Symmachiella dynata: one gene and its partner. The protein of the gene in region 1 interacts with the protein of each later gene in a pairwise test. Links are inferred from orthologs where the notes say so. Each region holds a gene or a part of one and is shown on either strand. Other genes may lie near its edges. The genes, in order: gyrA and Mal52_RS00020.

What was found.
Region 2: the proteins of gyrA (region 1) and Mal52_RS00020 interact in binary tests that used the Escherichia coli proteins (3 or more experiments, as listed by UniProt). The link is inferred for Symmachiella dynata from one-to-one orthologs.

The regions. Positions count from the first base shown.
Region 1 is NZ_CP036276.1:6,421,136-6,428,282, reverse strand. The notes cover bases 1,326-4,592. They hold gyrA (DNA gyrase subunit A), read right to left. Parts: upstream 4,193-4,592; coding sequence 1,526-4,192; downstream 1,326-1,525. Other genes in these bases: Mal52_RS24465 (hypothetical protein), read left to right, coding at 4,385-4,592; rfbB (dTDP-glucose 4,6-dehydratase), read right to left, coding at 1,326-1,401. In the rest of the region: Mal52_RS24480 (UDP-glucose dehydrogenase family protein), read right to left, coding at 1-275; more of rfbB, read right to left, coding at 385-1,325; more of Mal52_RS24465, read left to right, coding at 4,593-4,753; Mal52_RS24460 (universal stress protein), read left to right, coding at 4,824-5,282; Mal52_RS24455 (SLC13 family permease), read left to right, coding at 5,334-6,935; Mal52_RS24450 (tetratricopeptide repeat protein), read right to left, coding at 6,999-7,147. UniProt on the Escherichia coli protein: A type II topoisomerase that negatively supercoils closed circular double-stranded (ds) DNA in an ATP-dependent manner to maintain chromosomes in an underwound state.
Region 2 is NZ_CP036276.1:455-7,446, forward strand. What follows is about bases 2,170-5,281. They hold Mal52_RS00020 (DNA gyrase subunit B), read left to right. Parts: upstream 2,170-2,535; coding sequence 2,536-5,028; downstream 5,029-5,281. Other genes in these bases: Mal52_RS00015 (DciA family protein), read left to right, coding at 2,170-2,429. Also shown: Mal52_RS29515 (DnaA/Hda family protein), read left to right, coding at 1-614; dnaN (DNA polymerase III subunit beta), read left to right, coding at 994-2,106; more of Mal52_RS00015, read left to right, coding at 2,112-2,169; Mal52_RS00025 (NAD(P)-dependent oxidoreductase), read left to right, coding at 5,385-6,263; Mal52_RS00030 (mandelate racemase/muconate lactonizing enzyme family protein), read left to right, coding at 6,348-6,992. UniProt on the Escherichia coli protein: DNA gyrase negatively supercoils closed circular double-stranded DNA in an ATP-dependent manner to maintain chromosomes in an underwound state.

The DNA of each region.
Region 1 (7,147 bases):
CCATCATCGCCCTGCGGGGTGCCGACTGCGATGAACGCGCATTGCGAATCGGCGACAGCTTCTGACAGCTGTGTGGTGAAATGCAATCGTCCCGCTTGAGCATTGCGTTTGACCAGTTCTGTCAAACCTGGTTCGTAAATCGGCACTTCGCCGCCTAGGAGCATATCGACTTTCTTTTGGTCGATATCCACGCAGGTCACATCGTTGCCGCTCTCAGCAAAGCATGTCCCGGTCACTAAACCGACATAGCCGGTCCCCACCATTGCAATCTTCATATGTTGTCGTCCTCGTTGCCTTGACCGTTCGTTTCATTCGGATGGGGGACCGCCACTGCCCTACGTCTTGGCGGCCGGGTGATTCATTAACATCAAAGTTGAATCAGATTTATTCGAGTCGTTTGCCGTACTGTTCTTCGTAATAGGTTTGGTATTCGCCGCTCTTGATATGGGCGGTCCACTCGGCCTGCGACAAGTACCAATTGATCGTGTCCTGTAGCCCTTGTTCAAAATTGACCTGGGGCTGCCACTGCAATTCTCGTTCGGCTTTGCTGGAATCGATGGCGTACCGTAGATCGTGTCCGGGGCGGTCGGTGACGTAGTGGATCAAGCTTTCGGGCTTGTTCAACAATTTCAAAATGCCGTGCGTGATTTCCAGGTTGGTCCGTTCATTGCCGCCGCCGAAGTTATAAACCTCGCCAATGCTCCCGCGACGCAGCGCCGCATCGATACCGCGACAATGGTCCTCGACGTGAATCCAGTCCCGCACATTGGTGCCGGTGCCGTAGACGGGCAATTTCAAGTCCGCTGCTGCGTTGGAAATGAATAGCGGGATCAATTTTTCAGGAAACTGATAGGGGCCGTAGTTGTTCGAACACCGCGTGATGATCGCCGGGAAGCCAAAGGAATGGTGATAAGCATTGACCAACAGGTCTGCCGCGGTCTTGGATGCCGAATAAGGGCTGCTCGGCGCTAAAGGCGTCTCTTCGGTGAACAAACCGGTCGGGCCCAAGCTGCCGTAAACTTCGTCGGTGGAGACCTGTAGGTAACGCTCCACATTGGCGGCTCGGCTGGCGTCGAGGAGGATTTGTGTCCCCACGATATTTGTTTGAATGAACGGGCCGCTATCGAGAATCGAACGGTCAACGTGACTTTCTGCGGCGAAATTGATCACCGCATCGACCGGTTGGCTCTCCAAAATCTTGTTCACACATTCGCGGTCGCAGATGTCGCCCCGCACGAATTCGTATCGTGGGTTGTCTTCGACATCGCGGAGATTTTCCAAGTTGCCCGCATAGGTCAGCAGGTCGAGATTGACGATCGAGACGTCGTCATAGGTCTGCAATTGTTGGCGTATGAAATTCGATCCTATGAACCCACAGCCACCGGTTACTAGTAGACGCATCGCCTCATCCTTTTCGAATTCAATCTTTTCGAAGTCAGTCGTATTTGTAGAAAATGAGGCGAACGGTCACAGGGATGCCGAGGAGTTTTAGGGAACCGCCTTGTTGCAGGCAGTGGGTCTACACCTATTCTTCCTCAGCGACCGCATCCTCGTCAATCTCTTCTTGAGGTACGCGGGCCAAAGAGACCAGTCTGTCGTCTTTGCCCATCCGGATAATCCGCACCCCTTGCGTATTGCGTCCGACCTGCGAAATATCGGCAACCCGCACACGTTGAATTTTGCCACCGGCGGTGATCATCAAGACTTCGTCCTCTTCTGAAATCGCTGTCACGGCAACCACTTTGCCGTTGCGTTCCGTCGTACGAATATCGATGACCCCCTTGCCGCCCCGTTTTTGCCGGCGGTATTTCATGCTGCTGCGGACCGTTTCTTCCGACGCGGCTTCGGTTTCCTCGGGAGCGTCCTCAACAGCAGACGGATCCGATTCGCCGGTATCTGTGTCCTCGGTGTCTGGCTCGTCATGATCAACGACCCCGATCGGCGTTCGTTTGCCAAAACCATTTTCACAAACGGTCAAGAGGTTCAACTCCGGATCGGCGACGACCATGCCGACAGCATAGTCCCCTTCGCGGAGGCTAATGCCTTTGACTCCCCGCGTATTGCGGCCCATGCTGCGTGCGTCTTCTTGGGCAAAACGAATCGCCATCCCGTTGGCCGAGGCGAGCAGCAAATCTTCTCCCGGCCCCACGATCGCCACGCCGATCAGTTCGTCCCCTTCGTCCAATTTGACGGCAATCAATCCGCCACGCAGCGGGCGGCTGTAAGCGGACAGGGCGGTCTTCTTAACGATGCCATTACGGGTGGCCAGCACTAGTTGCCGTTCTCCGTCGAAATCACGTACGGCCAGACAATGGAAGATCTTCTCGTCCGGCTCGAGACGCACAAGATTAACCAGCGCGCGCCCTTTAGCGACGCGGCTGCCCAATGGCAGGTCGTAGACCTTCTGCCAGTACACCTTTCCGCGATCGGTGAAGAACATCAAATAGTCGTGCGTGCTGGCAACGAAGAGATGTTCGATGGGGTCCTCGTCATCCGACTTGGCACCCATAATGCCCTTGCCACCGCGGTTCTGCGCTTGATAGCTGTCGAGCTTGATGCGTTTGATGTATCCGCGATGCGACAGCGTGACGACCATGGTTTCTTCGGTGATCAACTCTTCTTTGCTGACGTTGCCGACTTCTTCATCATTGATTTCGGTCCGCCGCGTGTCGCCGAATTTTCCCTTGAGTTGATCCATCTCGTCGCGGATGACAGCCAGCAGGTGGGCTTCGTCGGAGAGCAACCGCAGGAATTCGTCGACGTCTTCCAACAGTTTGCGGTGTTCTTCACCGAGTTTTTCTCGTTCCAACCCGGCCAGCGAGCCGAGTTGCATGGCGACGATCGCTTCAGCCTGTTTTGCGGTCAGTCCATAATTCTCTAGCGCTGCCGGGGCTTCCGCTCCGGGATGACGTTCAGCCAGGAATGACTGGAATCCGTGATCCCCCAAGGCGCGGGCGATCAATTCGCTGGCGACTTCCAGACTTTGCAGCCGCACACAGGCTTCTTTGCGATCGGGCGACTGCCGAATCGTGTTGATTACGTTGTCGATGTTGATCTGCGCGATCAACAAGCCTTCGACGGTGTGCTTACGCTTTTTGGCTTCGGCCAACAAAAACTCAGTCCGCCGCCGCAGCACGGTTACGCGGTGTCGTACGAATTCTTCGAGGATTTCTTTCAGCGACAACTGCTTCGGACGGCTGCCAACCAGGGCCACGAAATTCAAACTGAGCGTTGTTTGCAAGGGGGAATACTGGAAGAGTTGGTTCAACACAACTTCACGATCCGCGTCCCGCTTGAGGATAATATGCAGTCGCACTTGCCACGCGGGGATCGTACGGTCGGTGAGATCGACGATCTGCGAGATTTCTTTAATGCGACCTTCGCGGACCACTTGTTCCAGCTTTTCACGAATCCCGTCACGCGTCTGCAGGTAAGGGATTTCGGTGACGACGATCACGTCGTGGTTTTTCTCTTGTTCGAAATGCGTACGGGCCCGGACGGCGATTGTCGAACGTCCCTCTTTAAACGCCTGCCGGATGCCGAGTTGTCCGCAGATGATTCCACCGGTGGGAAAGTCCGGACCTTGGATGCATCCCATCAAATCATCGAGCGTGGCGTTGGGTTCGTCGATCAGCAATTGCACGGCATCGCAAACCTCGGCCAAATTGTGCGGCGGAATCATCGTCCGCATGCCGACCGCGATCCCGTTGGAACCGTTTACCAGCAAATTCGGGAACCGCGAAGGCAACACGACCGGCTCGGTCAGCCGTTGATCGTAGGTCGGCACAAAGTCGACGGTGTCGCGGCGGATGTCATCCAGCATTTCCGTCGCCGCAGCCGAGAGCCGAGCTTCGGTATAACGCGCGGCAGCCGGCGGCAATCCGGCCAGCGAACCAAAGTTCCCCTGTTTGTCGACCAGGACTTGGCGCATGTTCCATTCCTGCGCCAGACGCACGAGCGTCAAATAAACCCCTTCACCACTATGCGGGTGATAGTTTCCCGACGTGTCGCCGGAGATCTTTTGACACTTCACTCGCCCGCTGCTCGGGCCCAGGTTCAGGTCATTCATCGCCACCAGGATGCGACGTTGCGACGGTTTCAAACCATCTCTCACGTCGGGCAACGCGCGGCTGACGATTACGCTCATCGCATAGGTCAGATAGCTATTCCGCATCTCATCGCGAATATCCATCTGCTGGATGTTCTCTGCGTCTCCTGTCGACAATTCCTGGCCTCCTTGAGGGCTATACACATATTTTCAATTCGGCGAATCGATTCGCCAAGGAATCCATTCACCGCGAAATGAATACGGATCGCGGTTCGGTTTCGGCCGCTGGTTCCATCGGTTCCAGGGCGTCTGACACGCCGCGATTATTTGCCGGGCTTGCTAAAATCCCCAGCCAACTTTCGTGCGAACTTCAGCCTGAAGAACGCCAAATGGAGAGGTGAAATCTGCCGAATTCGTCGCCGGATCGAGGCACGCACACAAATCATCGTGCCCGGGAGTCTTGCTGCCAATCCATCAGCGAAGACGAGTTTCGCAACCCTTTTCTACAAAATAACTTGCGGCACGGGTTTCGTTCAGCTGGTTCGACGAAAAACCGACATTCCAACAATGCCGATTTTAAGCAATTTTGAGGGAATTATCAACGAGGTGAGCAGTACAAAACTCGATGAAAAATCCGCACTGCCGTATCAGCAAACAGCTATACGTTCAGTAGCCCCCGGTGCGACAAACCGACTGGTCGCCTGATTCCCGCCGTGGTATTGTGTCGGAACGTTTGAGTGAAAAAAAAACGGCCTTGCGAGTTTGAATAAACGTCATGATCCAACTGAAAAATATCCTGTTGCCCACCGACTTTTCCGAACCCGGTCTCGAAGCGGCTAACTATGCTGTGGAAATGGCGGAGCGTTTTGGCGCGACGTTGCATTTGCTGCATGTCATCGTCGACCCTGTGATTTATCTGCCGATGTTTGAAAGCTATCCCATGCCGTCGAAAGCGGAGTTCGAGCAATATGCGCAAGAACGCATGGAGGGGTGGCTGACCGACGACGACAAAAAACGCTGCAACGCCCAATTGCACTGGGTGCATGGCACACCCTTTGTGGAGATCATCAATTTCGCTCGCGAAAATGAAATCGATTTGATCGTCATGGGCACACACGGCCACGGCGCGATTGCACACATGCTGACCAGCAGTGAGGCTGAAAAAGTCGTCCGCAAAGCTCCCTGCCCGGTACTCACCGTCCGGCCCGAGGGGCATCAGTTCGTTCATCCTTAAGATTCGATAACAATCAGTCGAACAGCCGCGATAAGGAAACTCCGCAGCTCAATGTCTTCCAATGCATACGAGGCAATGCCGACACCGGTAGGGCGGACCGGATTGGTGTGCGGACCGCTGCTGTTCCTGGGCGTGTTGTTCAGTCCCCTCCCCGAAGGTATGTCGGTCGAGGCACATCGACTCGTGGCAGTCGTTTTGTGGATGGTCATGTGGTGGGTCACGCAAGCCGTTCCCATTGCCGCCACCAGTTTGCTGCCGTTGGCCCTGTTTCCTCTCTTGGGGATTCAGCCCGCTAAGGAAGTCCCCACGGCCTACATGAACCAAAGCATTGTGTTGGCAATGGGCGGGTTCATGATCGCGTTGGGAATCGAACGTTGGGGACTGCACCGACGGATCGCTTTTCATATCGTCCGACTGATCGGCACCGGCCCGCGACGGATCGTGTTGGGGTTCATGTGCGCTACGGCATTTTTATCGATGTGGATCAGCAACACCGCCTCGACGCTCTTGATGCTGCCCATCGCGCTGGCGATCTTAACTTCGCTCGAAGAAGTCTTGTCCGCCAAACAAGAATCGGGAGAGCGCCCCGATTTGTCGCGGCTCTCCTTGGCGCTGTTGCTGGGCATCGCCTATGCCGCCAGCATGGGAGGCTCGACAACCTTGGTGGGGACGCCGACGAACATCGCCTTTTTGGGAGTCTGGGACCAGCATTTTGCCGAGGGACCGGAAATCACCGCCGGACAATGGATGATGGCATTTGTGCCGTTGGGGATGCTGTTGATTTTTTGCGCGTGGGTCTTGTTGACCTTAAGAATGCCACCGCAGCCGCAATTGGCGGCGCTGGGACGCGGCTTTTTTCGCGACCGCATTCGAGAGTTGGGACCGCCCACCATGGGCGAAATGCTGATGTTCGGCGTATTTGTGATGACCGCCTGCTTGTGGGTTTTGCGGGGTAAATTCCAGTTTCAGGATCACGTTATCTTTGAGGGTTGGGCAACCTGGCTAGAAAACTGGTTGGCCGCACGCCAAATCGCCGGTTCGTTCACGCATCGTTTTCTGCATGACTCCACCACGGTGATGGCGATGGTCGTGCTCATGTTCTGCCTGCCCGGTGGACGCGATGAACAAGGAAAACTGCGGTTCCTGATGGATTGGGAGACAGCATCGCGACTCCCCTGGGGATTGCTGTTGCTGTTTGGAGGCGGCTTTGCGATTGCTGCTGGGTTTGAGAATTCTCAGCTTTCTGTTTATTTCGGGACCCTGTTCACCGAATATGCGGCCGGTAGCCATCCCCTGGTCATGGTGCTGGGAATTTGCCTGCTGTTGACGTTTCTTACGGAGTTCACTTCCAACGTCGCCACAACGCAAATCTTTTTGCCGATCTTAGGAGCAGCGGCCGTCAGCTTGGGAATCGATCCCCGTTTGTTCATGCTACCGGCAACGGTCTCCACAAGCTGTGCTTTCATGTTGCCGATTGCCACGCCCCCCAATGCCATCGTATTTGGCTCGGGTCGGATTCGCGTGCTCGACATGGTTCGCTATGGAATCTTGTTGAACCTGCTGGGCGTATTGCTCATCACTGCGGTCACCTATTTATTGGTGATCCCCATCTTCGGCATCGACACCCAGGTGTTGCCGTCGTGGGCGAAGTGAGCAGCTGCTGCGACTGTCAACGTCGAGGGTTTTGAGAAATCTCCGCGTCACCTGCAGTGCGGCCTATCCGGCATCGTCCAAGCTCGCCCGGAATTCGGTCATTTCGCCGGCGGCATGCTGGTCGCCGATACGCAGAGCGGTTTCGATGCCCGTTGTCAGGATCTCGCGCGCGTCGGTGATCCGATCGAGTTCCGTATACACCTCGCCCAGCC
Region 2 (6,992 bases), 6.4 Mb from region 1 along the record:
CGCGAAAAAGCCCAAGCGAACTCAAAAACAGCAACGAAAAATTGATCAACCGCTGCATTGGCGGTGTCTGCGCAGCCATACAACTGCCCGGTCTCTCAAGTCGCAAACAGTTATTGGCGCATTTCGCCAGCGTGGAAATGATTCCGCTCCCCGACGCGGCGGCGGAGATGCTGGCGGCGGAACTGTCGGTCTCGCCGCGGGAACTGCGGGCAGCGATCATTCAGGTCGAAGCAGCAGCGCGTTTGGGAGGCTGCCGGATCGACACACCGTTTGTCCGCAATTACCTACAGCATGAAGCGAAGCGGCCCGACCTGGGTTTATCGGACATCACTCGAGCTGTGGCGCGGCAGTTTGATATTTCCGTCAGCCGGCTTCGTTCCAGAAGTCGCAACCAGGAGTCAGCATTAGCGCGGCAGTGCGCGATGTATTTATCGCGTGAGTTGACGGAAAAGCGGTTGGAGGAGATTGGCCGCTATTTTGGGAATCGGGATCATGCGACGGTCGTCTACGCCTGTCGTCGGATCAAATCACGAGCGTTGGAGAGCGCGGAAATACGTCGCCATATTACCCAAATTCTCCAAGCTCTCGACACTTCTGCGGGTCCAGATTGTTAGTAACTTGTTGAGGAACTGTCGGTGAAATTGTGGTGAAAATGCGTGTTGATTTCAGTGCCTGAGTCACCGTCGATAACTGGCCAGTTGTTGACATTTTCTCCACGATTTTTCACCCAATTCTCAACAATCTCTAAACAGCGACATCAGCTGGTTGACGTTTTTTAAGTGTTTTCATATCATACACTTTCGTAAAATGATTGCCAAAGTTTCCACAGCAAAATAGGCGCCTTAATACTACTACTGCTAGTTTTAAATTAGCTATAAAGAAAAGGCGTCTTTCAGAGCAAAAATTGTGGGCAAGATGAAGTCGGGCAATGAGTCCGATTTGTGACTTCCCAATTTCCGATACCTATCGTTTTTATCAGGTAACCGTGTCGGCATGAAACTCACTTGTAACTGCGCGATTCTCGCAAACGCATTTCAGACCGTCAGCGGCGTCGTTCCTTCAAGAACTCCCAAAGAGATTTTGAAGAACGTGAAGCTGGAAGTCTTTGAAAATTCGATCGCCTTGATTGGAACGGACCAGGAAGTTGGCATTCGTTATGTGATTCAAGATGTCGACACGGCCGAAGCGGGCGAGTTGTTGTTGCCGGCCAGTCGGATCATCGCCATCTTGCGCGAGCTGCGCGACGATACGGTGATGTTGGAGTCGACCGGCGACACCGTACGCATCAAATCGGGGCACAGCGAATTTGAATTGCCGTTGGAAGATCCTGCTGAGTTTCCTTCCATCAGTGAATTCGACGCTGAGAATTATATCGTGGTTGAAGCTGCGACGATTCGACAGATGATTCGTCGAACGATCTTTGCGACCGATACAGAGAGCACACGTTATGCCTTGGGTGGGATCCTGGTTGAAACCGAAGGCGATACGATCAAACTGGTCGCGACCGATAGTCGTCGCTTGGCATTGATGTCGGCGAGTTGCAGCTACCAAGGGGAGCCGCCCTCACCGGAAAGTCCGCCGGTCATTCCTGCGAAAGCGATGTCGATGATCGAACGTTCGCTTTCGGATGACGACAAGGAAGTGCACATTGCCATTCGCGACAACGACATTTTGATTCGTTCCGGGCAATCCACGATTTATAGTCGTCTCGTCGAAGGTCGTTTTCCGAAGTACGATGCGGTGATTCCGAAACAATCAGAGGTTTCATTGCAGTTAGTGGTCGATCCGTTTTATTCGGCTGTGCGGCAGGCGCAGATCGTGACGGACCAGGAGAGTCGCGGGGTCAATTTCAATTTTGCACCAGGTTTGTTGTCGTTGGACAGCCGGGCTTCAACCGTGGGGCAATCGCGCGTGGAAGTGCCGATCAGTTACGACGGTCCAGAAATCAGCATCACATTCGATCCCCGTTTTGTGGCTGAATTTTTACGGGTGTTGGAACCGGAAAAACAGATCACGTTGGAACTGACCGACGGGGAAAGCGCGGCTGCATTGAAGACGGACGACGGTTACATCTACGTCATCATGCCGTTGTCGAGGGATCGTTAAAAATCATGGCAGCGCAAAATGGACCGGTGCATGTCTCGGCGGCTTTGAGTGAATTGATTCAGCGTCGTGGCTATGCGCGCACATTGGGCCAAGCGCAATTGCGAACTGTTTGGGAGGAGGTCGCCGGAGCGGACGTCGCCAAGCAGACGCGGGTCACAGGAATTAATCGCGGCGCTTTGCAAGTGGAAGTTTCCAATTCCGCATTGTTGAGCGAATTGGTTTCATTTGGTCGCCCTGGTTTGTTGAGAGCGCTGCGTGAACAACAACCGGAGTTGAACATCAAGGACTTGAAGTTTCGACTCAACGGCGGCATCGGCAAGTGAACGGCGGGATAACAGCTGTTCACACGACCGATTCCTCGCATGCCTTTCGGGACCGCCGGACGGTCCGGGCAAGAATGAGTCCATTGGCTTGGACGGAGAATAGACATTGAGTGAAGCATCAGAAAAACCAGCCCCGCAAGGGGGAGCGGAATACGGCGAAGCCCAGATTCGTGCGCTGGAAGGAATCGAGGGGATTCGCACACGGCCGGCGATGTATATCGGCGACACCGGTACGCGGGGCTTTCACCATTTGGTTTACGAAGTGGTGGACAACAGCGTCGACGAAGCGGTCAATAAACATGCTTCGAAGATTTCTGTCAAAATCAACGCCGACGGCAGTGTGACGTGTCGGGACGACGGTCGTGGGATTCCGGTGGGGCCGATGCCGGATGTCGACAATCGGCCGGCCGTCGAGGTGGTGCTGACGCACATTCATGCCGGAGGGAAATTCGATCGCGACAGCGGCTACAAAACCGGGACCGGCGGATTGCACGGCGTGGGGATTACGGCCGTCAATGCGCTGAGCGAATGGTTGGAAGTGGAAGTCCGCCGCGAAGGCTTTGTGTGGATGATGGAGTTTGCCCGCGGTGAAGTGACGACGCCGTTGAAAAAATTGGGGGCGACCAACAAAACCGGCACCAAGCTGACCTTCAAGCCCGATACGACCATCTTTGAAGAGTCGAACTTCAACTATGACACCTTGCACAAACGGATGCAGGAGTTGGCATTTTTGAACAAAGGCATCCGGATTCAAATTTCCGACGATCGCACCGACCAGTCGGAGGAATTCCTGTATGAAGGGGGGTTGGTGCAATTTGTCGAGCATCTCAACCGCACAGAGACTCCACTGTTTTCCGAAGTGATCGAAGTTCATGGCGAAGTCGAAGGGGTCGAGGTTGAGATTGCGCTGCAGTACAACGATGGGTTTTCTGAAAACGTTCGCACCTACACCAACAACATCAATACCATTGAAGGAGGGACGCACCTAAGCGGGTTTAAAAGCGCGCTCACGCGTACGCTCAATGCCTACGGCAAAAAGGCGAACCTGTTTAAGGATACGACTCCCAGCGGTGATGACTTTCGCGAGGGATTGACTGCTGTCATTTCCGTGCGTGTTCCCGATCCGCAATTCGAGGGACAGACGAAAACAAAACTGGGCAATAGCGAAGTCGAAGGCTACGTCACGACTGTGACCAACGATGCGTTGATGAAGTTCTTTGAAGAGAACCCCTCAACGGCCAAACGGGTCTGCCAAAAGGGAATGCTCGCGGCCGAAGCACGGGAAGCAGCACGCAAGCAACGCGAAATGGTTCGTCGTAAAGGTGCGCTCACGACCGGAGGACTGCCGGAGAAATTGCGAGATTGCCGGACGAAGGAATTGGCGATCAGCGAATTGTACCTGGTCGAAGGTGACTCGGCCGGCGGCTCGGCCGACACCGGCCGCGACTCGAACACCCAGGCCATCTTGCCGCTACGGGGTAAAATCCTCAACGTGGAGAAAGCGCGGCTGGTCAAGGTTCTCGACAACGCTGAGATTTCAAACATTTTTAAAGCGGTCGGTGTACCACCCGGTGCGGAACTTGAGGATGTCGAAAAGCGGCGGTATGGCAAGATCATTATCATGACCGACGCCGACGTCGATGGCAGCCACATTCGCACGCTGTTGCTGACGTTTATCTTTCGGCACATGCGGGAGTTGGTCAAGTCGGGCTGTATCTATATCGCCCAGCCGCCGCTGTATCGCGTCGAGCAGAAAAAGAAAAAGCGTTATGTGCAAACGCAAGAACAAATGATGCAGGAGTTGGTCACGTTTGGTTTGGATTGCAGTACGCTGCATGCCGCAGATGGAACCGTCTTCGCGGGTGATCATTTGACAGAGATCGTGGGCATGATCGCTGAACTCGAAGAACCGCTGGAGACGTTGGAGCGACGCGGAATTTCATTGCGGCACTTGGCCGCTGAGCACAAAACTGATAAAGGATTGTTACCGCGTTACCGGTTGTTTTTGGGACGCGAGCAACATTGGTTCAATGACCAAGAGGAAGTGGATGCCTTCTTAGCGAAGTGCAAAGAGGAGATCGGCGGCGAGTTGAACGTGGCCGACGAAGCTCTGACCGATCCTGGTGAAGAAAACGGTGAGAAACAACCTGTCGCCAAGACGACGTTGCAAGTGGTCGACTTGCACGAGGTGCGCACGATCAATCGTGTGTTGACGAGCTTGTCCGGTTTTGGACTGAAGTTGGATGACTTCGTTCCGGCTGAGATCAAGGATGGCGTCGTTGTCTTTCCGTTCCACGTCGAGCATGATGACAAACAGACCGACGTTGCGAGCTTGCGGGAATTGCTACCAACGCTCCGCGATATCGGCGAAAAAAGCAAAGGTCTGAAACTGACGCGGTTTAAAGGTCTGGGCGAAATGGACCCCGAAGAATTGTGGGAAACTGCCATGGATTCCAGCAGACGCGTCTTATTGCAGGTCACCATGGAGGACGCTACAGCTGCCGATGAGATTTTTCGGGTGCTAATGGGGGACCACGTGGAGCCTCGCCGCGATTTTATCGAAAAACATGCCTTGGATGTGCGCGACCTGGATATTTGATGTGCTGATCCCCGTCCCGAACCTGTCTCAATGATCACAGACAGGCTACAGGCTGGTCTTATTTCGGTACCGAACTCGGATTTTTGCCTTTTTATCGGGCAGGATTCCTGCTTTTGGGTAGTGGCTCGGTGCGGGTTGTTCCAGGGTTTCTACTCAGGCTTTCTGGGATCATCGGAGAACTTTATTGCTTATGGGTCGTTGCATCAATTAAGATGAATACTTGATGAAACCGGCCGATTTAGCGATGATCCATTCGTTCCTAGTCAGCGTTCACACATCGATCGCGACTGTTGCGACATTAAAACGAATCTGGCTGCGTTCACTTAACCGCTTTATTTCCAATTGTTTACGATCAGATGAGCGTCAAAAGGCTTGGGATAGTTGGACTTGGATTGTTGGGAACTGCTCTCGCTGAGCGGTTTGCAGCTGCTGGCTATTCTTTGCTGGGGTATGACCTGGACCCGGCTGCTCGTGACCGATTGAAAGCAATGGGAGGGCAACCGGTCCGTTCGTCACGCGATGTGGCGATGGGATGCTCGCGGATCGTGTTATGCCTGCCAAATTCCGATGTCGTCAAGCACGTCATTAAGGAAATGTTGCCTGTGGCATGGAGCTCGACGATCTTGATCGACACGACCACCGGCTTGCCTGAAAAAATGGTTGGTTTGTCGAAGATGGTTTCCAGCCAAAACATCGGCTATTTGGATGCGACAATCGGTGGTTCCAGCGCACAGGTTCGCGAGGGAGACGTGATTGTCATTGCCGGTGGTGAGCGCAAAGCGTTCGATGAATGCGGCGAGATCTTTGATTGCTTCGCGCGAGAAAAATTTTACGTCGGTCCCTGTGGTACGGGTGCCGAAGTGAAGCTGGCCGTCAATATGGTCCTGGGTTTGAATCGCGCAGCCTTGGCCGAGGGTCTGAAGTTCGCCGAGTCGTTGGGGCTGGATCCCGAAGAGGTGCTGAAGATCCTCCGCGTGAGTCCCGCCTATTCAACGGTGATGGATACCAAGGGGGACAAGATGCTTGAAGGCGATTTTACGCCGCAAGCCAAGTTGTCGCAGCATCTCAAGGATGTCCGTTTGATGTTGCATATCGGCGTTAAAAATGGGGCGAAGCTGCCGTTGACGCAAATGCACAAACGGATTTTGAAGAAAGCGGAAGTGGACGGTTACGGTGATGAAGACAACAGCGCGATCATCAAGGTGTATGATCCGTCGCCGAATGATAAATCGTGATGTCATGAACAGGTGACACCACTTGCAGAGATCACAATCGCCCGCGGCTACGCCGTGGGTTTTTTGCGTTTCAGGATGCGTACGATGCGAATCACCCAAGTTTTGGAGCGGACGGCGGCGATGAAGTCGTCGATTCGCAATTCCGTGATCGACTTTTCGCAGATGACGACATCTTGCGTAGCTGTGGTGACCGATGTCGTGCGCGACGGTCAGCCGGTGATTGGCTACGGTTTCAATTCCAACGGTCGTTATGCTCAAGGGGGGATCTTGCGCGAACGGATCATTCCGCGCTTATTGGCGGCCGATGCCGAGGCATTGCTGACGGACGATCAAACGAATATTTGCCCCTTCAAAGCACAGCAGGTGATGCTGGCGAATGAAAAACCGGGCGGACATGGCGAGCGATGCGTGGCGGTCGGCACGGTGGATATGGCGCTGTGGGATGCGGTCGCTAAGATCGCCGGTCAGCCGTTGTATCGCCTGTTGGCGGAGCGGTACAACAACTCACAAGCGGACGAGCGGGTCTATGTGTATGCCGCGGGGGGATACTACTATCCCGGCAAGGATCGTCGCGGTCTTCAAGAAGAATTGCGGCGTTATTTGGACATGGGGTATGACGCCTGCAAGATGAAAATTGGCGGCGCTACGTTGGACGAGGATTTGCGACGCATCGAAGCCGCCTTGGAAGTCGTCGGCAACGGGAAGCATTTGGCGGTGGATGCGAATGCG